Regions from separate parts of the Herbaspirillum sp. GW821-FHT09A12 genome, predicted to be linked through region 2. Evidence: predicted binding sites of a transcription regulator. Region 2 holds the regulator's gene; the other holds the start of a gene.
The links. Region 2 encodes sigma-54, which starts transcription at its own class of promoters, with help from an activator protein. Its sites were predicted from a motif close to TGGCANGNAANCTGCTTT; they were not measured.
Positions count from the first base shown of each region.

Region 1: a site for sigma-54 is predicted at 6,718-6,735, ahead of AC07N6_RS08655 ([protein-PII] uridylyltransferase). Genes of this name have one in related genera too.

Region 1 is NZ_JBWKPR010000002.1:801,915-809,836, reverse strand. Features, by position in the region: gene AC07N6_RS08670 (cyanophycin metabolism-associated ABC transporter) at 408-2,687, shown strand; gene AC07N6_RS08665 (cyanophycin metabolism-associated DUF1854 family protein) at 2,690-3,187, shown strand; gene AC07N6_RS08660 (pseudouridine synthase) at 3,224-3,970, opposite strand; gene AC07N6_RS08655 ([protein-PII] uridylyltransferase) at 4,086-6,638, opposite strand; gene map (type I methionyl aminopeptidase) at 6,857-7,681, opposite strand.
Region 2 is NZ_JBWKPR010000007.1:165,420-173,341, forward strand. Features, by position in the region: gene AC07N6_RS16475 (SDR family oxidoreductase) at 1-105, shown strand, start outside; gene AC07N6_RS16480 (UbiX family flavin prenyltransferase) at 189-773, opposite strand; gene grxD (Grx4 family monothiol glutaredoxin) at 814-1,125, opposite strand; gene hpf (ribosome hibernation-promoting factor, HPF/YfiA family) at 1,385-1,756, opposite strand; gene AC07N6_RS16495 (RNA polymerase factor sigma-54) at 1,901-3,391, opposite strand; gene lptB (LPS export ABC transporter ATP-binding protein) at 3,487-4,227, opposite strand; gene lptA (lipopolysaccharide transport periplasmic protein LptA) at 4,229-4,816, opposite strand; gene lptC (LPS export ABC transporter periplasmic protein LptC) at 4,843-5,451, opposite strand; gene AC07N6_RS16515 (KdsC family phosphatase) at 5,448-5,999, opposite strand; gene AC07N6_RS16520 (KpsF/GutQ family sugar-phosphate isomerase) at 5,999-7,027, opposite strand; gene AC07N6_RS16525 (cation:proton antiporter domain-containing protein) at 7,421-7,922, shown strand, end outside.

The sequences.
Region 1 (7,922 bases), on a different contig from region 2:
TTGGGGTGTCTTGCGTTATGAATGCTAGGGCCTGTTGACATTCAATTTGCGAGATGCGTTGCCCCCAGAATGCGGGGTGGCAAGGCGCCCGGCCTGACTGGTGGTGGCCCCACCAGTCAGGCCGGGCAACGCGGCCAGCGCGCATTCTGGGGGCAACCCTCCGGGAACGGCCATCAGGCGTCGCCTGCCGTTGTTGTGGCTCCTTGCCGTAGCACCGCTACGACGCGTCGCCACGCCTAGGCAGGCAACGCCTGATGACCGTTCGCACTCGCAAATTGAATGTCAACAGCCCCTAGTGAGCGCTATAATCGCGCGCTGTTCATGGCCGGACGACGCTTCCGGCCGCGCTCCGACTTTGTACTTTGCAGATTGCCAATCGCTCGCATCGGGCCCAACGTTGCCGTTAAATGACTATTGATTCCCATCCTTCCGCCATCGCCAGCTTGCCCGAACGCTGGGGAACGGAAACCGCAGCCCGCCTGGCCGCCAACGAAAAGATCGTGGCCTGGCTGGAGTTGGATCTCGACTCGCAATTGCAATTCAGGTCTTCGCTGGTGCTTGCCACCGAAACCCGCTTGCTGGCCAACACGCCGGAAGGCACCGTCTGGCAGGAGTGGGTTTACCGTCCCGAACTTTCCTTGAAGCATGTCGACCATGCCGGCGTCGGCACGCTGGAGCTATGCGATGAGCATGGCCGCCTGGCCGCCTGGCGCTATACGCTGGCGCAGAATCCGCAGGCGCTGCGCCTGATCAAGCTGTTCGAGCAGCAGCGCGACATGGCGGCATCCGGTGTGGCGCCGGAAGAAGAGGGCGGCGACATCTGCCCGCAGTGCAAGGCGCCCATTCCAGAGGGGCAGGAAACCTGTGCCATCTGCCCCGAGGTCAAGGAAGCGCCGCCGTCGACCTGGGCGCTGTTCCGCCTGTCGCGCTTCGCCAAGCCTTACAAGGGTTCGCTGCTGCTGGGCTTCCTGCTGACGCTGGCGTCGACCGCCGCCACGCTGGTGCCGCCGTACATGACCATGCCGCTGATGGACAATGTGCTGATCCCGTTCCAGAACGGCGCGCCGATCAACACCCACCTTGCCATGCTGTACCTCTCCGGCCTCCTGGGCGCGGCCTTGCTGGCCTGGGGGCTGGGCTGGGCGCGCACCTACATCCTGGCGCTGGTGTCCGAGCGCATCGGCGCCGACCTGCGCACCAGCACCTATGAGCACTTGCTGCGCCTGTCGCAAGAGTATTTCGGCGGCAAGCGCACCGGCGACCTGATGGCGCGCATCGGCTCCGAGACCGACCGCATCTGCGTGTTCCTGTCGCTGCACCTGCTGGATTTCGCCATCGATGTGCTGATGATCATCATGACGGCGGCCATCCTGATCTCGATCAACCCGTGGCTGGCGCTGGTCACCTTGCTGCCGTTGCCGTTCATCGCCTGGATGATCCATGTGGTGCGCGACCGCCTGCGCCACGGCTTTGAAAAGATCGACCGCATCTGGTCGGAAGTGACCAATGTGCTGGCCGACACCATTCCCGGCATCCGCGTGGTCAAGGCCTTCGCGCAGGAAAAGCGCGAGGTGGCGCGTTTTCGCGAGGCCAACCGCCACAACCTGGTGGTCAACGACCGCGTCAACAAGATCTGGTCGCTGTTCACCCCGACCGTGACCTTCCTGACCGAAGTCGGCTTGCTGGTGGTGTGGGTGTTCGGCATCTGGCAGGTATCGAACAACCAGATCACGGTGGGTGTGCTGACCGCCTTCCTGGCTTACATCAGCCGCTTCTATACCCGACTCGATTCGATGAGCCGTATCGTGTCGGTGACGCAAAAGGCGGCCGCCGGCGCCAAGCGTATCTTCGATATCCTCGACCACGTTTCCAGCGTGCCCGAGCCGGCCAACCCGGTGCACCTGGCGAACGTGAAGGGCGCCATCGAGGTGCGCAACATCGGTTTCCGCTACGGCAACCGCGCGGTGATCCGCAACATGAGCCTGTCCATCGCGCCGGGCGAGATGATCGGCCTGGTCGGCCACAGCGGCTCGGGCAAGTCGACTATGGTCAACCTGATCTGCCGTTTCTATGACGTGTCGGAAGGCGCGATCCGCATCGACGGCGTCGACATCCGCTCGCTGCCGATTTCGGAATATCGCCGCAACATCGGCCTGGTGCTGCAGGAGCCTTTCCTGTTCTTCGGCACCATCGCCGAGAACATCGCCTACGGCAAACCGGAGGCCACGCGCGAAGAAATCGTGGCCGCCGCCCGCGCGGCGCATGCGCATGAATTCATCCTGCGTTTGCCGCAGGGCTACGACTCGCTGGTGGGCGAACGCGGCCAGGCCTTGTCGGGCGGCGAGCGCCAGCGCATCTCGATCGCGCGCGCGCTGCTGATCGACCCGCGTATCCTGATCCTGGACGAGGCGACCTCGTCGGTCGACACCACCACCGAGAAGGAAATCCAGAAGGCGCTGGACAACCTGGTGCAGGGCCGCACCACGATTGCCATTGCCCACCGCTTGTCGACGCTGCGCAAGGCCGATCGCCTGGTGGTGCTGGATCGCGGCCAGGTGGTGGAGGTCGGCAACCATGAGGAACTGATGGCGCGCGAAGGCCACTATTACAAGCTGTACCAGGCGCAGGCGCGCAACCCCGAGGGCGAGGCGGAAGTCTCGGTCAGCCAGGCCGAGGGAGGAGAATGAGCATGACCACGATCCCAACCATAACGGCAACGCCGTTGGCGTCTATCGCCTTGCGCCGCAACAGCTTCGGCCGGCTGGTCTTCATCGGCGCCGACGGCATTGAGAGCGAGAATGTGATCCCGGTGCGGGCGTTTCCGATCGGGGCGCCGGACCACGGCATTTCCATCGTCAGCAGCGACGGCCACGAGCTGGCCTGGATCGAGCGGCTGGAACAGGTCGGCGCGGAAGTGCGCGCCCTGATCGAAGAGGAATTGGCCAGCCGCGAGTTCATGCCGGAGATCCTGCGCATCGTCGGCGTTTCCACCTACGCCACCCCCAGCGACTGGACGGTGGAAACCAGCCGCGGCGTCACGACGTTTACCTTGAAGGGCGAGGAAGATATCCGGCGCTTGCCGCAGTCGGCCTTGCTGATCGCCGACAGCCACAGCATCCAGTTCCTGGTGCGCGACCTGAAGGCGCTGGACAAGCACAGCCGCAAGATCCTGGATCGCTTCCTCTGATCCGGGCGCCAGCGGTCGGGGCATGCGGGGGCAGGGTCAGAACTGCTCGTCCGGCCGCAGATAGCGCCATTGCCCGGTGGGCAGCTCGCCCAGCTTGACGCCGCCGATGCGCACGCGCTTCAGGCCGATCACCTTCAGTCCCACCATGTCGCACATGCGGCGGATCTGGCGCTTCTTGCCTTCGCGCAGGACGAAGCGCAACTGGTCTTCGTTCTGCCATTCCACCTTGGCCGGCTTGAGCGGCTTGCCATCCATGATCAGGCCGTGGTTCAGGCGTTTGAGGTCATGCTCCGGCAGCTTGCCGGGACGCGTGTACTTCACGCGCACCAGGTATTCCTTGTCGACTGCGGAATCCTCGCCGATCAGGTGTTTGGCAATGCGCCCGTCCTGGGTCAGCACCAGCAGGCCCACCGAATCGATATCCAGGCGTCCGGCCGGCACCAGGCTGCGCAATTGCTTGGGATGGAACTGCATCTCGGCCGTGTCTTCCTGCCAGCGCGATTCGGCATTGACCAGCACTACCGCCGGTTTGTAGCCGTCCTCGGCCTGGCCGCTGACATAGCCCATGGGTTTGTTGATCAGGATGGTCACGCGCTGGGATTGCTCGGCGCTGGCCTGGCGTTCCACGGTGACCTTCTGGTGCGGCAGCACCTTGCTGCCGAGCACCGATACCACCACGCCGTCCACGCGCACCCAGCCTTTTTCTATCCACTCGTCGGCTTCGCGGCGCGAGCACAGGCCGAGTTCGGACATGCGTTTGGAGAGGCGGACGGGTTCGGTCATGAAGGGCCTTGCAAATGCGTAAAGATGCCGGCGGGCGGCGAGGGTGAGATTGTACGGCCTGGGAGCCGGCGCGCCAAGGCTGGGCGCCGGCCGATGACGATGATGCCGGAGCGGCTCAGATGCGCAGGGTCTTGAGCAGCTCGGTTTCCAGCATGATCTGGTTGCGCGGCTGGTTCAGCCCCGGGCCGTCGATCAGGAACACGTCTTCCACCCGTTCGCCCAGGGTCATCACCTTGGCGGTGTGCAGGTTGATCTTGTACTTGGCCAGCACGTTGGAGATCGAGTACAGCAGCCCGGCGCGGTCGTTGGCCGAGACCGACAGCAGGTAGTACTGCCCGCGCTCGTCGGGGCGCAGGTCGACCGCCGGGTTGACCGGGAAGGTGCGCGACAGCCGCGACAGGCGCGCCTTCGACGGCGCCGGCAACGGCGCGTCCGACTTCAGCAGCTCGCCCAGTTCGTGCTCGATCAGGTTGATGATGTCGCGATAGTTCCTGGCGAATACCGGCGCATTGATCAGGAAGGCGTCCAGCGCGTAGTTGCTCTGGGTGGTGTGGATCTTGGCGTCGAAGATGCTGAAGTTCTTCTCATCGAAATAGCTGCAGATGCGGGCGAACAGGTCGGGGCGGTCGGGCGTGTAGACCGCGACCTGCACGCCTTCGCCGATGGGGGCCAGGCGGCAGCGCACCAGCGGCACGTCGGTGTCGATCTTGTCGTAGAAGCAGCGGGTCTGCCAGGCGATGTCGGAGGCGTCGTGGCGCAGGAAATAGGCCACATCCAACTGCTTCCAGAACTTCTCGTGGGCGTCGGCCGGCAGGCCGTACAGGCGCAGCGTCTTGATGGCTTCCTGCTGGGTGTTCTTCAGTTCGCGGTCGGCCGAGGGCGCTTCGCCGCCCAGCACGCGCAGCGTCATGCGGTACAGGTCTTCCAGCAGCTTGCCTTTCCAGGCGTTCCATACCTTGGGGCTGGTGCCGCGGATGTCGGCCACGGTCAGCAGGTAGAGCGCGGTCAGGTGGCGCTCGTCCTTGACCATCTGGGCGAATTGCGAAATCACGTCGGGGTCCGACAAGTCCTGTTTTTGCGCCACATGCGACATGGCCAGGTGCTGTTCGACCAGGAACACGATCAGTTCGGTGTTTTCCTCGGAAATGCCATGCTGCTCGCAGAACTGGCGGGCGTCGGCCATGCCCAGCTTGGAGTGGTCGCCGCCGCGGCCCTTGGCGATGTCGTGGAACAGCGCCGCCACGTACAGTACCCAGTGCTGGGCGAAGTTGGCGATCAGTTGGCTGCAGAACGGGTATTCGTGGGCGTGTTCGCTCATGGTGAAGCGGCGCACGTTGCGCACCACCATCAGGATGTGTTGGTCCACCGTGTAGACGTGGAACAGGTCGTGCTGCATCTGGCCGACGATATGGCGGAAGTTCGGCAAATAACGCCCCAGCACGCTGGTGGCGTTCATGCGGCGCAGCGCGTGCATGATGCCGCGCTTGCCCTGGATGATCTGCATGAAGAGCCGGTGGTTTTCCGGATCGTTGCGAAAGGCGTTGTCGATCTTGAAGCGGGCGTGCCACAGCGCGCGCATGGTGCGCGCCGACATGTCCTTGAGTTCGGGATGCTCGGCCAGCACCAGGAACACTTCCAGCATGGCCGAGGGGGTCTTTTCGAATACGTCTTCGTGCGCGATATCGAGGAAGCCGTTGACCTCGTTGAAGCGGTCGTTGATGCGCTTGGGCACGACCTGCTGCGGGAACAGGTGAGCCTCGATGTTTTGCAGCAGGATGGTGTTGAGCTGGGTCACCGCCTTGGCGGCCCAGTAGTAGCGCTGCATCAGGTATTCGCTGGCGCGGCGGGTGTCGGTGGTCTTGAAGCCGAAGCTTTCGGCAATCGGCGTCTGGATGTCGAACACCAGGCGGTCTTCGCGGCGGTTGGTGTAGATGTGCAGGCGGATGCGGATGTCCTTGAAGGCGCGCTCCTTCTGGCGCAACTGGCGCGCTTCGGTGGCCGTCAGCATGCCGTGTTCGGCCAGCTTGCTCCAGGAGTCGCCCAGTCCGGCCGCCTTGGCCACCCACAGGATCACCTGCAGATCGCGCAGGCCGCCGGGACTTTCCTTGCAATTGGGTTCCAGGCTGTAGGGGGTATCTTCGTACTTGACGTGGCGCTGGCGCATTTCCAGCGTCTTGGCCTGAAAAAATGCCAGCGGATCGAGCGCGGCCTGGTAGCGCTCCTGCAGTTGCTTGAACAGCTTGCGGCTGCCGGTGACCAGGCGCGCTTCCAGCAGGCTGGTCTGCACCGTGATGTCGGCGGCCGACTCGTCCATGCATTCATCGATGGTGCGGATGCTGTGGCCGATTTCCAGGCCGATATCCCAGAACAGTTGCACCAGCGATTCCAGTTTCTCTTTTTCCGCGCCTTCGGCCGCCCTGGCCAGCAGGATCAGCACGTCCACGTCCGAATGCGGGAACAGTTCGCCGCGGCCATAGCCGCCGACTGCCACCAGGGCGGCGTCGGCCGGCATTCCCAGTTCGGTCCAGGCCTGCGTGAGCGCTTCGTCGACATTGCGGCGCAGTTGGGTCAGCAACTGTTCCGTCTTGTGGTTGGACTGGAAGGCATCGATAGCTTGCTGGCGCGCAGCCTTGAGATGTTTTTTGAGCGTGACGGCTAGTGTCGGCATCGGCTTGGTGTTGTGGTTGGCGGAGGGTTGTCCGCTTGCTGGCGGCCTATGGGCCGCATCCCCATGCGGCTCGCTTTCCTTAGCAGGTTTCATGCCGAATACCCCGCAGGCGCGCGAAATGCCGCGGTTGATCCTGAAACGCTGCGGCGGAAATGGCGATGGCCAAATTGTCGCTCATCGTCATTTCCGCCGGAGGTGGCAGCCGGTTGGATAAAGGGTTAGGCGGGCGCCGTCGCCAGGTTCTGGATGAAGGCGGGCGGCGCCGGCATGCCGGGCGAAACCGTCAGCACCTCAAAACCGGTCTCGGTGACCAGCACCGTATGTTCCCACTGCGCCGACAGGCTGCGATCCTTGGTCTTGATGGTCCAGCCGTCACCCATTTCGCGGATTTCGCGGCGGCCGGCGTTGATCATCGGCTCGACGGTGAAAATCATGCCGGCCTGCAACTTTTCCAGCGTGCCGGGGCGGCCATAGTGCAGCACTTGCGGTTCTTCATGGAACACCTTGCCGATGCCGTGGCCGCAGAATTCGCGCACCACGCTGTAACCGGCCTTTTCGGCATGCTGCTGGATGACGTGGCCGATGTCGCCCAGGTGCGCGCCCGGCCTGATCTTGGAAATGCCCAGCCACATGCATTCATAGGTGATGTCGGTCAGGCGGCGCGCCAGGATGGACGGTTCGCCCAGGTAGAACATGCGGCTGGTGTCGCCGTGGTAGCCGTTCTTGATGACCGTGATGTCGATATTGAGCACGTCGCCGTTCTTCATCACCTTGTCGCCCGGGATGCCGTGGCAGATCACGTCGTTCAGCGAGGTGCAAATGGCCTTGGGGTAGGGCGTGTAGCCGGGCGGGCAATAGTTGAGCGGGGCCGGGATGGTGTCTTGCACATTTGTCATGTACTCGTGGCACAGGCGATCGATTTCGCCGGTGGTCACGCCGGGTTTCACGAAGGGGGCGATGTAGTCCAGTACTTCGGCGGCCAGGCGGCCGGCCACGCGCATGCCTTCGATGTCTTCAGCGGTCTTGATGGTGATGTTGCCCATGTTGTATCGTAATTCGCAGGAAAATCGTCAAGTAGGGATTATAGTCGAGAGGCTGCCGGCGCGTCGGCAGGCAGGTATGCCATGTTGAAGTGATGCTTGAATAAAATGGCGTAGTTAAGTACAATCTCGGGCTAACCTGAAATCAGGTTGGAGGGCAATGTGATTGGCGTAAGCTGCATGTTGCCTTATTGAAATGTATTTTTGAAACGCGAATCCGTTCGCCAAAGGGTGTCTGGCTGCA
Region 2 (7,922 bases):
CATGTGGCCCGTGCCATCCTCTACATGGACAGCCTGCCGCTGGACGCCAACGTGCAGTTCATGACGGTGATGGCGACCAAGATGCCTTACATCGGCCGCGGTTGATCACTGTTGGTCTGCAATAAGAAAAACGCGCCGCAGGTTTTCCTGCGGCGCGTTTCGTTTGGGGCATGCGTTACGCTGCCGGTTCAGTCCGATGCGGGTTTCATTCCTTGCCATTCCGGCGTGAGCTGGTGCGCCAGACCGAACAGGTCAAGCACGCGCCCCAGCGTATGGTCGACCATCTGTTCCATCGAGGAGGGCCGATGGTAGAAGCCGGGCAGCGGCGGGAAGATCACGCCGCCCATCTCGGTCACCGCCGTCATGTTGCGCAGGTGGGCCAGGTTGAAGGGCGTTTCTCGCACCATCAGCACCAGGCGGCGGCGTTCCTTCAGCACCACGTCGGCGGCGCGCGTGATCAGGTTGTCGGAAAGGCCATGGGCCACCGACGCCAGCGTTTTCATCGAGCATGGCGCCACCACCATGCCGGCTGACGCAAAGGAGCCGCTGGCGATAGCCGCGCCGACATCGCGCACGTTGTAGACCACGTCGGCCAGCGCCTCGATATCCTTGCGGCTGCGGTCGAGTTCCTGGTGGATGTTGAGTACGCCGGCGTCCGAGATCAGCAGGTGCGTTTCAACCTGCGCGTGGCCGCGCAGGTGTTCCAGCAGGCGCACGCCATAGACCGCGCCTGTCGCGCCGGTGATGGCGACGATCAGGCGTTGGCGCGGCATGTGGCGGGAATGAGAGGAGTCAATACGGCGTGGCCGGGGCTCAGCCCTTGATCAGGGTTTGCAGTTCACCCGATGCGTACATTTCGTTCATGATGTCCGAACCGCCCACGAATTCTCCCTTCACGTACAGTTGGGGGATGGTCGGCCAGTTCGAATATTCCTTGATGCCTTGGCGCACGTCGGGGCTTTCCAGCACGTTGACGGTGACGATGTTCTCGGCGCCGCTGGCCTTGAGCAATTGGATCGCCTTGCCGGAGAAGCCGCATTGCGGGAATTGCGCGGTGCCCTTCATAAACAGCACGACAGGGTTTTGGGTCACGGTTTCCTTGATCCAGGATTGAACGTCGCTCATGGCTATGCCTTAAAAAATGGTGATTGCCGACATTATATGAAAAAGCCGCCATCCGCGTTTGAAACATGGTTGCGGAAGGCGCCCATGTTGTGCCCGGCCGCGTAAATCATTTGAATTATTTGCAATGTTTCCCGGCGGCCATTTCCATCGGGACGTTCCCGTGGGCAAGAAAGCCGGCGGAAATGAAAAAGGGCGCTTTCGCGCCCTTTCCTCATTGACGGGGCCTGGTACGACCCCGTCGTTGGCGGATCATTATCCGCTATGCACTTGCGCTTGCACTTGCCGCCGCGCCCGAAACGCTGTCTTCCGGCAGCCTCTTGGCCATCGAATGATGGTTTTGCAGACGATCCTTGTGCTTGATGACCTGGCGATCGAGCTTGTCGATCAATGCATCAATGGCCGCGTAGAGATCGTGGGCGATACTTTCCGCATGCAAATCCTTCCCCTTGATATGGACGTTGATTTCCGCCTTCTGTCTTTTTTCTTTTTCTGTCAGTTTATCTACGCTCAGGATGACGCTGATGTCGATCACATTGTCGAAATGGCGCTTGATTCGTGCCAGCTTGCTTTGCACGTATTCCCGGATGGCGGGGGTCAGTTCGAGGTGGTGTCCACTAATGGTCAGATTCATACAACACTCCTATCGTGAAGTCACTGGAGGTTCGTGCATCTCATCCATACGCCTGGAGAGAGTACAGCGTTTGTGTCTGAGGGCATGAATGCTTGCCTGAACACAGCGACGGCTGCAAGTACTACAGAAAAACCGAGGAAAAACTCAGAGGGATTTGCGGAGATTGACTGGTGGAATCTTCAGCACTTCGCGGTATTTTGCGACAGTCCGTCGCGCGACCACCATGCCTTGTTCTGCCAGCATATCCGCAATCTTGCTGTCGGATAATGGGGTCTGCGGGTTTTCGGCTCCTATCAGTTGTTTGATCAGTGCCCGTATCGCGGTGGAGGAGGCTTCACCTCCGGTTTCGGTCGCGACATGGCTACCGAAGAAGTATTTCAACTCGAACATGCCGTGTGGCGTGAGCATGTATTTCTGAGTTGTCACACGCGAGATAGTGCTCTCGTGTAGACCCAGTGTATCAGCAATTTCGCGCAGCACAAGGGGGCGCATGGCAACTGCGCCATGTGAAAAGAAGTTTCTTTGACGTTCGACAATAGCTTGTGCAACTCGCAAAATCGTATCGAAGCGCTGGCGCATATTCTTGATCAGCCACTTCGCTTCCTGCAGCTGCGATGTGAGTGAAACTTCGCCTTTGGATTGCTTGAGCGCACTCGCATACATCGCGTTCACGCGCAGCTTGGGCATCACGTCATGGTTGAGCGTGACCTGCCAGCCGTTCTTTGTTTGTTTGACAATCACGTCCGGCACCACATAGTCGGAGGCGTCGCGGGCGAATTCGGCGCCCGGGTGCGGCCGGCATTGGCGGATGACGGCCTGGGCTTCGCGCAGGTCTTCGTCGTCGCAGTCGAGCGCCTTCTTGATCTTGTTGAAGTCGCGCTGGGCGAACAGCGGCAGGTAATCCTCGACGATCTTCAGCGCCAGCTTGCGCGTGACGAAAGGCACGCCGGGCAGCCGGCGGATCTGCAGCGCCAGGCATTCGCTGGGACTGCGCGCGCCGACGCCGGCCGGGTCAAGGCTTTGCAGCAGCTTGAGCGCGATCGACAGCTCTTCAAGATCGATTCCCAGCTCTTCGGGCAGGTGCGACAGGATATCTTCCAGCGGCTCGTCCAGGTAGCCGTTGTCGTCCAGCGTATCGGCCAGCAGCTCCAGCAGCGCGCGGTCGCGCAGCGTGCGGGCGGTGACGCGGATCTGTTCCACCAGGTGTTCGCGCAGCGTGGTCTGGTGCGCTTCCAGTTGCGGCCGCGCATCCTCATCGTCGGATGATTTGCCGTTGCGCGCGACATCGTCGAAACTCCATTCGGATTCGCCGCTGACGCTGCCCTCAGGCGTGTTGTCCTGGTAGTCGAGGCTGGATTCGCCGTCGCTTGCGGGCGCGGGGGCCTCGGCGCCGCTTTCGCCGGCGCTGTCGGCCACGCCGCTGGAGGGCGAGGCGGAGAGGGCGCCGTCGGCCAGCAGCCGCACCGAATTGTCGAGCGCGTCGTCAAGCCGCTCGAGCAGCGGGTTGTCGGACAGGATCTGTTCCAGTTCCTGATGCAGTTCCAGGGTAGACAATTGCAGCAGCCTGATCGACTGCTGCAATTGCGGCGTCAATGCAAGGTGCTGCGATGTGCGTAACTGGAGGGACTGTTTCATCTGGCTTTCAGGCGCCGCGTGGCCGGCTTGTTACGTGCTGCTTTGTCGTGCGTTGCATGTCGTGCGCTGCGCTGGCGTGGCCTGGCGCAGGGCGCTCACATGCGGAAATGTTCGCCCAGGTAGACGCGCCGCACCGATTCGTTGGCGATGATGTCGTCCGGGCTGCCGCTGGCCAGCACCGTTCCCTGGTTGATGATGTAGGCGCGGTCGCAGATGCCCAGCGTCTCGCGCACGTTGTGGTCGGTGATCAGCACGCCGATGCCGCGTTCCTTGAGGAAGCGCACGATGCGCTGGATCTCGATCACGGCGATCGGGTCGATGCCGGCGAACGGCTCGTCCAGCAGCACGAAGCGCGGATCGGTCGCCAGCGCGCGCGCGATTTCGACGCGGCGCCGTTCGCCGCCCGACAGCGAGAGCGCCTGGCTGTCGCGCAGCTTCTCGATCTGCAGTTCATGCAGCAGGTTGTTGAGGCGGCCTTCGATTTCGTCGCGCGAGAGCGGCTTGCCGTTTTCCTGGCGCAGCTCGAGCACGGCGCGGATATTGTCTTCCACCGTCAGCTTGCGAAATACCGAGGCTTCCTGCGGCAGGTAGGACAGGCCCAGCGTGGCGCGCTTGTGGATCGGCAGGCTTGAGATGGCCGCGCCATCCAGGTCGATTTCGCCGCCGTCGGACGGCACCAGGCCGACGATCATGTAGAACGAGGTGGTCTTGCCGGCGCCGTTGGGCCCCAGCAGGCCGACCACTTCGCCGCTCTGCACTTCCATCGACACGTCGCGCACCACCTGGCGCGCGCCATAGCTTTTCTTCAGTCCGCGGACCACCAGCGAGCTCACCATGTTACTGGTCCTTTCCGGGTTGGGCCGGCTGCGTTGACGGCGCCGGCTGGACAGGCGGATTCTTGGGCTGGATCACCGCGGTGATCCGGCCCGCGCCCGGCTTGCTTTCACCCGAAGCGGTATTGTTGACCGAATAGAATTCGGCGCGGCTGTCGTAGGAGATGAACTCGCCGTTGACCTCGTCGGTAATGCGCTTGCCGTCCATGCGTTGGATGTGCGCGCGGTTGAACAGTTTGGAGATCTCGGTCTGCTCGGAATACTCGATGCGCTCGGCCTGGCCTTCGATCCACAGGTCGGGGCCGCCGTCGCGCTTCTGGCGGAAGCTGGCCAGCGAACCCGGCGCCGCATACAGCACCGCATATTCATAACCGTACTGGTCGGTGGTCAGCACCACGCGGCCGGCCTTGATCAGCAGCGTGCCGCGTGTGAGCACCACGTTGCCGGTGAAGGTCTTTACCTGGCGCACGTCGTCGTAGACCATCTGGTCGGCTTCGATGTTGGTGGGCTTGGTCGAGTCGGCCTTTTCCGCGCGCGCCGCACCGCAGATGGCGAGCAGCAGCAACCAGGGCAATAAGAGTGAGCGTTTCATAAGTTCCTGTCAGGTTGAGTCTTGGCTCAGCGTTTCTTTTGTGTCGGTTCGTAGTAGCCGCGCACGTTGCCCAGCAACTGCACTTCCTGCGTGGCATTGTTGGCGATCATCCCCACGCCGTTCAGTCTGGTGGTGCCCATCGTCATTGCCACCGGTTTGTCGGTCTTGACGATTTCGTCGTCCGGCAGCAGCAACAGGTATTCGGAGACCAGGTGCATCGGGGCCGCGCCGTTGGCGCCGCCGCGCGTGGCGTTGGCGTTGCCGTACATGTGGATCTTGGTCTGGTCGTCGGTCACGCGCGCGGTGTCGGAATACAGCTCCATCGGCGGCTTTTCCTTGTCCAGGCTGTGTACCACCGGCTTGGTGATTTCGAAGGAATCGTCAGTCGGGAAGTGGACCATTCTGGTGCCCGATATGTCGTAGCGCGGCAGCCCGGTCGGGCCCAGTTTCACGTAGTTGAAGTTTTCCAGGTAGTAGTCGGGTTTGCCGGTCGGACGGACGTAGGGCTGCTGGTCGCCGCTGTTGCGCAGCGTTTGCAGCACCCAGAAGCTGCCCAGCGCGAGCGCGATCAGCACCACCAGGAGCACGCCCAGGCGGATGCGTTGCGCCGCGCGCTCGCCGCTGCGGTTGCTCATGCCAGATACGGCGCCAGCGCCGCCTCGTAGTTGCCCTGCGCGGCCAGCACCAGGTCGCACACTTCGCGCACGGCGCCGTTGCCGCCGGTGGCGGCCGTCACATAGTCGCAACGCGATTTGACTTCACGGTGCCCGTTGGCCACGCAAGCCTTGAAGCCGACCCTGGTCAGCACCGGCAGGTCGATGATGTCGTCGCCCAGATAGCCGCAGTCCGCGGCCTGCAGGCCGGTGTGCTGCAATAGCTCCTGGAATGCCAGCCGCTTGTCATGGGCGCCCTGGAAGACGTGGGCGATGCCCAGGTCGTTGGCCCGGCGCAGTACGAAAGGCGATTGGCGCGCGGTGATGATCGCGGCGGCCACGCCGAACTGCTGCATCATCTTGATGCCGTGGCCGTCCAGCGCATTGAAGCGTTTCACCGATTCGCCGTCTTCGCCGTAGAACAGCCCGCCGTCGGTCAGCACGCCGTCGACGTCGAAGATCATCAGCCGCGTGGCGGCGGCCTTGGCGAGGATGGCGGGCGCCAAGGCGCTGGCGAAGGCTGGCGTCATCAGATCACCTTGGCGCGGGTCAGGTCATGGATGTGCAGCGCGCCGGTCAGCACGCCTTGCGCATCGGTCACCAGCAACTGGTTGATGCGGAATTCTTCCATCAATTGCACGGCGTCCACCGCCAGCTGGTCCTGGTTGACGGTGCGCGGATTGGCGTGCATGACGTCGGCGATGGCGAACCGGCTGAAATCCTGTCCGCGTTCCAGCAGGCGGCGCAAGTCGCCGTCGGTGAACACGCCGATCGGGCGGAAATGTTCGTCGACCACGGCGGTCATGGCCATGCCCTTGCGCGTGATCTCCATCAGCGCTTCCGACAGCGAGACATCCGGCCGCACGGCGGGGATGGCGTCGCCGCTGCGCATGACGTCGCGCACATGGGTCAGCAGGCGGCGGCCCAGGGCGCCGCCCGGATGGGAGCGCGCGAAGTCTTCTTCCATGAAGCCGCGCGCATCCAGCAGCGACACCGCCAGGGCGTCGCCCATGGCCAGCGTGGCGGTGGTGCTGGCCGTCGGCGCCAGGTTCAGGGTACAGGCTTCCTGGTCGACGCCCACGTTGAGGTGGACGGCGGCCAGCTCGGCCAGGCTGGATGCATCGTTGCCGGTCATGGCGATGATCACTGCCCCCATGCGCTTGACGATCGGCACGATGGCCAGCAGCTCGGCGGTTTCACCCGAGTTCGAGATGGCAATGAAGACGTCTTTGGGGGTAACCATGCCGAGGTCGCCGTGGGCGGCTTCGGCCGGATGCATGAAGAGCGCCGGGGTGCCGGTGGAGGCCAGTGTGGCAGCGATCTTGCGGCCGATATGGCCGGACTTGCCGATGCCGGACACGACCGCGCGGCCCTGGCAGCCAAGCAACAGATGCACGGCGCGGGCAAGCGGTTCGGAACTGTCGTCGGACAGGCGGTTTTTCAGCGCCAGGATGGCATCGGCTTCGATCTGCAAGGTCTGGCGCGCCAGCGCGATGGCGCGCCGTGCGTCCTCGGTCGAAAAAGATGCGGGCGTGGATTTATCATCGGTTACACTCATAACCGAAGTATAAACGAATTAGCAAAGCAAAAAACTTGCCAGATGTAAGGAGGGGATGCAATGACGGCAAGCGCGCCGCCATTGCGGTTGCGTTGCAGCAGGTGCGCAACACCCGGCTAACCGGTCTGGCAAGCGCCAATATGCCAGATTTGCTGCGCCGGCGGAACGGTCGGCAACGCTGAAAATTGCCATGATGACATGCCTGTTTCCGCCGCTGCCGGGATCGTTTGCATGAATGCCTGCACCGACTTGGTGGGGTTTGTATTGTGCGCCGCGCCGCGAATGCGCATGGCGGTGCGGGGAGGCGTAGGGAGACGCTACCGGGCATGTTTCTCGCTTAGCCGGTTCGCATAGTTCAGCCCATATAAGATCTAACAAGCGAATCATCCACACATGTTTTCTGGACTGGAACTGACTTTATTCCTGCTCGCCGCTGCCGTGCTCGGGGTGGTGGCTTTCCGCATGATGCATCTGCCGCCGATGCTGGGGTACCTGGTGGTCGGCATCGTGATCGGGCCGCATGGCCTGGGTTTCGCCGAAGACAATGAAACCACCCACGCGCTGGCCGAGTTCGGGGTGGTGTTCCTGATGTTTTCCATCGGGCTGGAGTTCTCGCTCAACAAGCTCTCGGCGATGCGCCACATCGTGTTCGGCCTGGGCATGGCGCAGGTGACTGCCACCATCGCCGTGACCATGGTGTTCGGCTGGGCGGTCGCCTATTTCCTGCCGCAGCTCACCTCCATCAGCTGGCAGGCCGCGTTCGCCCTGGGCGGCGCGCTCACCATGTCTTCCACCGCCATCGTCTCCAAGCTGCTCACCGAAAGGCTGGAGCTGGAGACCGAACACGGCCGCCGCATCCTCGGCGTGCTGCTGTTCCAGGATCTGGCGCTGGTGC